2 linked regions of the Sphingobium yanoikuyae genome follow. The main gene of each other region encodes a partner of the protein of the gene in region 2 in a complex. Links are inferred from orthologs where the notes say so. Each region holds a gene or a part of one and is shown on either strand. Other genes may lie near its edges.

What was found.
Region 1: the proteins of accC (region 2) and accD are in contact, whole or in part, in a solved structure (PDB 8UXZ), measured with the Escherichia coli proteins. The link is inferred for Sphingobium yanoikuyae from one-to-one orthologs.

What each region holds. Positions count from the first base shown.
Region 1 is NZ_CP139979.1:2,650,175-2,653,470, reverse strand. Bases 1-2,978 are described here. They hold accD (acetyl-CoA carboxylase, carboxyltransferase subunit beta), read right to left. Parts: upstream 1,925-2,978; coding sequence 1,076-1,924; downstream 1-1,075. Other genes in these bases: trpB (tryptophan synthase subunit beta), read right to left, coding at 2,742-2,978; trpA (tryptophan synthase subunit alpha), read right to left, coding at 1,921-2,739; U0025_RS12170 (bifunctional folylpolyglutamate synthase/dihydrofolate synthase), read right to left, coding at 1-1,042. Also shown: more of trpB, read right to left, coding at 2,979-3,296.
Region 2 is NZ_CP139979.1:24,094-27,362, forward strand. What follows is about bases 70-3,020. They hold accC (acetyl-CoA carboxylase biotin carboxylase subunit), read right to left. Parts: upstream 2,246-3,020; coding sequence 893-2,245; downstream 70-892. Other genes in these bases: U0025_RS00115 (ParA family protein), read right to left, coding at 70-467; U0025_RS00120 (arsenate reductase family protein), read right to left, coding at 552-896; accB (acetyl-CoA carboxylase biotin carboxyl carrier protein), read right to left, coding at 2,258-2,746; aroQ (type II 3-dehydroquinate dehydratase), read right to left, coding at 2,830-3,020. In the rest of the region: more of U0025_RS00115, read right to left, coding at 1-69; more of aroQ, read right to left, coding at 3,021-3,269. UniProt on the Escherichia coli protein: This protein is a component of the acetyl coenzyme A carboxylase complex; first, biotin carboxylase catalyzes the carboxylation of the carrier protein and then the transcarboxylase transfers the carboxyl group to form malonyl-CoA.

The sequences.
Region 1 (3,296 bases), 2.6 Mb from region 2 along the record:
CGATGACGAGCTGGATCTGGCGGCTGTGCAACCGGTCGGCGGTGAAGAAGGCGCTGATCGCCTGGCCGGCGGCTTCATTATGCCCGCCGTCGAGCCAGGCTTCGGCCGCTTCGGGCAGGGCGGCGAGCAGCGGGCCGCGCTCCAGCCGTTGCAGCCGGGCGGGCCAGTGCGCCCAGAGCGGCGCGGCCTTCAGGGCTGCTTCGCTGACCGGCACGGCCTGCTGATGGCGGAGCATGGCGATGGCGAGGGCGACATTCTGGACCTGATGCGCGCCAGGCAGGCGTGGCATCGGCACGTCGACATGGCCCTGTTCGTCGCGATAATGGACCCGGTCGCGATAGACGGCCGCGTCCCAGGCGGTGCCCATGGCGAGCCATAGGGTACCGGCACGATCGGCGGCGTCCTGCATCACCGGGGCGAGTGCGGCGTCATAACGCTGCGTCACCAGCGCCGCGCCGGGCTTGGCGATGCCGGCCTTTTCCGCGGCGATGACCGGCAGCGTGTCACCCAGGAAGGCCTGATGATCGATGCCGAGCTGAGCGATGCCGCAGACGACCGGATCGACGATGACGTTGGTGGCGTCCAGCCGCCCGCCAAGGCCGACCTCGATGATGCAGGCATCGGCATCATGTTCGGCAAAGGCGAGGAAGGCAGCGGCGGTCGTCACCTCGAAGAAGCTGGCGCCGATCCCTTCGGCCACGTCCAGCACGCGGGCGAGATAGGCGGCCAGCATGGCATCGTCGATCAGCTTGCCGGCGATGCGGATGCGTTCGTTGAAGCGGACCAGATGGGGCGAGGTGAAGACATGAACGGTGCGGCCGTCCGCCTCCAGCGCGGCACGCAGGAAGGCGCAGGTCGACCCCTTGCCGTTGGTGCCGGCGACATGAAAGACTGGCGGCAGGCGATGGTGCGGATCATCCAGCCGCTCCAGCAGCCGGGTGATCCGCTCCAGTCCCAAGATGTCGGCGCCGGGGGACAGCGACCAGAGCCGGTCAAGCTGGGCCTGGACCTGCGGGTCGTCCGAAACGGCATGGTCGGCCATGGCGCGCTGATCCCCCTATCGCGCTTTTGAGGCTCAGGCGGCGGCGCGCGGCGTCAGATAGCCGATCACGCGGGCCAGCGTGTCGCGCAGTTCGCTGCGATGGACCACCATGTCGAGCATGCCATGGTCGAGCAGATATTCGGCGCGCTGGAAGCCTTCGGGCAGCTTTTCGCGGATCGTGCTTTCGATGACGCGCTGGCCGGCGAAGCCGATCAGGGCATTGGGCTCCGAAATCTGGATATCGCCCAGCATCGCGTAGCTGGCAGTGACGCCGCCGGTGGTCGGATCGGTGAGCACGACGATATAGGGCAGGCCGGCCGCGTGCAGCTTCTGGATCGCCACGGTGGAGCGCGGCATCTGCATCAGCGACAGGATGCCTTCCTGCATGCGTGCGCCGCCGGCGGCGGTGAAGATGACATAGGGGCATTTATGCGCGATCGCGTCGTTGATGCCCTGGATGAAGGCCGCGCCCACGCCCATGCCCATGGAGCCGCCCATGAAGGCGAAATTCTGCACGCCCATGACCAGCGGCACATCGTCGATCGCGCCGCGCGCGTTGATGAGCGCGTCCTGATCCCCGGTCGAGGCGCGGGCGGCCTTGATCCGGTCCGGATAGCGCTTGCTATCGCGGAACTTGAGCGGATCTTCCGGCACGCCGGGCGTCGGCAGCAGGATGAAGCCGGCGTCGAGGATCTGCTCGAACCGTTCCGACGGGCCGATGCGGCCATGATGGTCGCAGCGCGGGCAGACCGAGAGATTTTCCTCCCATTCCTTGATGAAGACCATTTCCTTGCACGACGGGCACTGGTGCCAGAGCGTTTCGGCGGTGGTTTCCTTCTTGGTGAAGGGCAGGGCGTTACGAACGCGGTTGATCCAGCTCATGCTGCGGTCTCCCGGATAGAAGTGGTGAGGGCGCCGCTGAGCGACGCGACGAATTCCTGGACGAAGGGCGCGGCGGCATCGCCGTGCGAGCCGACGATGTCGACGATCGCCGAACCGACCACCACGCCATCGGCGACGCGGCCGATGGCGGCCGCCTGTTCGGGCGTGCGCACGCCGAAGCCGACCGCGATCGGCAGGTCGGTGGCGGCCTTCAGCCGATCGACCGCCATTTCGATATTGGCCTGTGCCGCCTGCTGCTTGCCGGTGATGCCGGCAACGGCGACATGGTAGAGGAAGCCGCTGGCGCCGTTCAGCACGGCGGGCAGGCGGGCGGCGTCCGTGGTCGGGGTGGCCAGGCGGACGAGGTGGACGCCGACGGTGCGCAGGGCGGGGCCGAGTTCGGCATCTTCCTCCGGCGGGATATCGACGCAGATCACGCCGTCGACACCGGCGGCCTGGCACTGGTCGGCGAACCAGTCGGACCCGCGCGCCAGCATCGGATTGGCATAGCCCATCAGGATCAGCGGCGTTTCCGGGTGGCGCGTGCGGAAAGCAGCGGCCAGGGTAAAGACGTCCTTGGTCTTGGTGCCCGAGCCGAGGCTGCGCAGGTTTGCCAGTTCGATCGCCGGGCCGTCGGCCATCGGATCGGTGAAGGGCATGCCCAGTTCGATGATGTCGGCGCCGCCCGCGACCAGCGCATCGAGGATGGCAGGGGTCGAGGCGACGTCCGGGTCACCGGCGGTCACGAAGGTGATGAGCGCGGCGCGGCCCTGCGCCTTGCAGGCGGCGAAGCGGGTGGCGAGACGGTCGGTCATGCTCACATCTCCACTCCCAGCGCGTCGGCGACGGTGAAGATATCCTTGTCCCCCCGGCCCGACAGATTGACGACGATGATCTTGTCCGCGTCCAGCGTCGGCGCGACCTGTTCGGCGGCGGCCACGGCATGGGCGGATTCGAGCGCGGGGATGATGCCTTCGAGGCGCGAGAGGGTCTGGAAGCTTTCCAGCGCCTCGTCATCCTTGATCGGCAGATATTTGACCCGGCCGATCTCGTGCAGCCAGCTATGTTCCGGGCCGATGCCGGGATAGTCCAGGCCAGCCGAAATGCTGTGTGCTTCGGTGATCTGGCCGTCCTCGTCCTGGAGCAGATAGGTGCGGTTGCCGTGCAGGATGCCCGATGCGCCGCCAGCTAGCGAGGCGGCATGCTTCTTGTCGAGGCCTTCGCCGGCCGCTTCCACGCCGATCATCGCGACTTCGGGATCGTCAAGGAAGGGGTGGAACATGCCGATGGCGTTGGAGCCGCCGCCGACCGGGGCGATCAGCATGTCGGGCAGGCGGCCTTCGGCCTCCATGATCTGCGAACGGATTTCCTT
Region 2 (3,269 bases):
GGGGAGGGGATGACCGGGATGACGATCAGGTCCGCGGCGCGCAGCACCTGCTCGCTGGTTTCGGTGAGGCCCGGTGGGCAATCGAGGATGATGCGGTCATAATCCTTGCCCAGGCTCTCGATCAGCTTGGCCAGCCGCTTCTTCTTGTCCATCTCGCGGAACAGATGGTCGAGGCTGCGCAGCGAGGTGTCGGCGGCGATCAGGTCCAGACCCGGCACGGTGGTGGGTTGGATCAGCTTGCGGACCTCGACATCTTTGCTGAAGATGGCCTGGGCCGCATCGCGGCTTTCAAGATCGGTGGAGAAGAGCCAGCTCGACGCCGCCTGCGGGTCGAGATCCCAGAGCAGGGTCCGCCGCTTCGATATGCTCGCCGCCGCCCAGGCGAGGTTGACCGAAAAGGTGGTTTTGCCAACGCCCCCCTTGAGGCTGTAGACGGCGATGGTCGCCAATGCCGGTTCCTTTGCCATGGGAGAGGAAGCTACGGCTTCCCCCCGTCAAAGCAAGGGCTCAAATCAGCCGCTTGTTACATGGGCGTGACAAGCGGCTGATATTCAGAGAATTTCCAGAACCTTGTCCTGGGGGCGGCAGAAGCGCACGCCCTTTTCGGTTTCGACGAAGGGGCGGTTCACATAGGCCGGATTGGCCGCCATCTCGTCCAGGATCGCATCCGCCGTCATGTCCGACAGGCCGCGTTCCTCGGCATCGGTGCCCATCTTGCGGACCGCTTCGGCCGGAGTCATCCCGGCGTCGGCGAACAGCTGGGCCAGCTTGTCGCGGGTGAAGGGGGTCTTGAGATATTCGACCACCTCCACCTCGACGCCGGGCGTTTCCTCAAGGATCGCCAGCGTCTTGCGCGACGTGCCGCATTTGGGATTGTGCCAGATGGTGGCCTTCACTGGCCATCCTCACGGGCAAGCCATTCTTCCAGCCACTTGATCGTATAGTCACCGTTGAGGAATTCGGGATCCTTCAGCAGCGCCTGATGCAGCGGGATGGTGGTCTTCATCCCTTCGATCACATATTCCTCCAGCGCGCGGCGCAGACGCATGATCGCGCCCTCGCGGGTGCGGCCATAGACGATCAGCTTGCCGATCATGGAGTCATAATAAGGCGGCACCTTATAGCCCTGATACAGGCCGCTATCGACGCGGACATGCATGCCGCCCGGAACATGATAGCTGGTGACGGTGCCCGGCGAAGGCGCGAAGGTCTTGGGATCTTCCGCGTTGATGCGGCATTCGATCGCATGGCCGGTGAAGCGGATATCTTCCTGGTTCACCGACAGGGGCTTGCCTTCGGCAACGCGGATCTGTTCGCGCACCAGGTCGAGGCCGGTGATCATCTCGGTCACCGGATGTTCCACCTGCAGGCGGGTGTTCATCTCGATGAAGTAGAATTCGCCATTTTCCCACAGGAACTCGATGGTGCCCGCGCCGCGATAGCCCATGTCTGCCATCGCCTTGGCGCAGATGCCGCCGATCCTTTCGCGCTCGGCCTGGCTCAGGACGGGCGAGGGCGCTTCTTCCAGCACCTTCTGGTGGCGACGCTGCAGCGAGCAGTCGCGTTCGCCGAGGTGAATGGCATTGCCATTGCCGTCGCCGAACACCTGGATTTCGATGTGGCGCGGATTGCCGAGATATTTCTCGATATAGACGGTGGCGTCGCCGAACGCGGCCTTCGCTTCCGAACCGGCCTGCTGCATCAGCGTTTCGAGCTGGTCGGGCGAGGTGCAGACCTTCATGCCGCGACCGCCGCCGCCGGACGCGGCCTTGATGATCACCGGATAGCCGGCAGCATCGGCAATTGCGCGCGCTTCCTCGACATCGCTCACGGCGCCGTCCGAACCCGGCACCAGCGGCAGGCCGAGCGCGCCAGCGGTACGCTTCGCCTCGATCTTGTCGCCCATGGTGCGGATATGTTCGGGCTTGGGACCGACAAAGGCGAGGCCATGGGCCTCTACGATTTCGGCGAACTTGGCGTTTTCGCTGAGGAAGCCATAGCCCGGATGAATCGCGTCGGCGCCGCTGATCTCAGCCGCCGAGATGATTGCGGCGATGTTGAGATAGCTGTCCTTGGCAGCGGGCGGCCCGATGCAGATCGCCTCGTCGGCGAGGCGCACATGCATGGCATCGGCGTCGGCGGTCGAATGGACCGCCACCGTCTTGATGCCCATTTCATGGCAGGCGCGGTGGATGCGCAGCGCGATTTCGCCCCGGTTGGCGATCAGCAGTTTTTCGATGGCCATGGGATCGCGGCCTTATTCGATGACGATCAGCGGCTGGTCATATTCGACCGGCTGGCCGTTATCGACCAGCACGGCCTTGACGGTGCCGGCGACGGGCGCGGTAATCGCGTTCATCACCTTCATGGCCTCGACGATCAGCACGGTTTCGCCGGCCTTTACCTGTGCACCGACGCGCGCGAAGGGCGCGGCGCCCGGCTCGGCCGAGAGATAGGCGGTGCCGACGATCGGCGACTTCACCACATTGCCGGCGGGCAGGGCAGGCTCGGCCGCCGCGGCGGGAGCAGCGGCCGGTGCCGCAGCAGGGGCAGCGACGGGTGCCGCTACGGCAGCGGGCGCTGCGAAGATGGGGGCGCCGCCACCGATCTTGCGCGCCACGCGAATCTTGCGATCGCCGTCCTCGACCTCGATCTCGGTCAGGTTGGTGTCGTCCAGCAAAGCTGCCAGTTCGCGCACCAGGGTGACGTCCACCTGCATCGCGCCCTTGTCATGCTTGTCGTTCATGCTTGACCCTTGTCGTCTTTCAAAATGCGTTCTGGCGGCCAGCGCCTATGCTCATTTGCGCCAAAGCGCAACTTTTGTGCGTTCTACAGTTCCAGAGCTGCTTCGAGCGCCAGCATGTAGGACATGGCGCCAAAGCCCGCGATCGTGCCCTTGGCGGCCATGCCGACATAGGATTTGTGGCGGAAGGCCTCGCGCGTGTGCGGGTTAGACAGGTGGATCTCTATCACCGGCACGGTGATGCTCTTGATCGCATCATGCAGCGCGATCGACGTGTGGGTATAGGCGCCGGGATTCATGATGATGGCGTGGGCGCCCTCGCGATGCGCCTCCTGCACCCAGTCGACCAGATGGCCTTCATGATTGGACTGGCGGAAGTCGATTTCGACATGGGCGCGGTGGGCGGCATCCTCCATCCGCTCGGCAATGTCGTCCAGCGTGTCATAGCCGTAGATTTCCGGTTCGCGGGTGCCGAGCATGTTGAGGTTCGGGCCGTTGAGAACATAGATTTTGCGTGTGTCCGCCA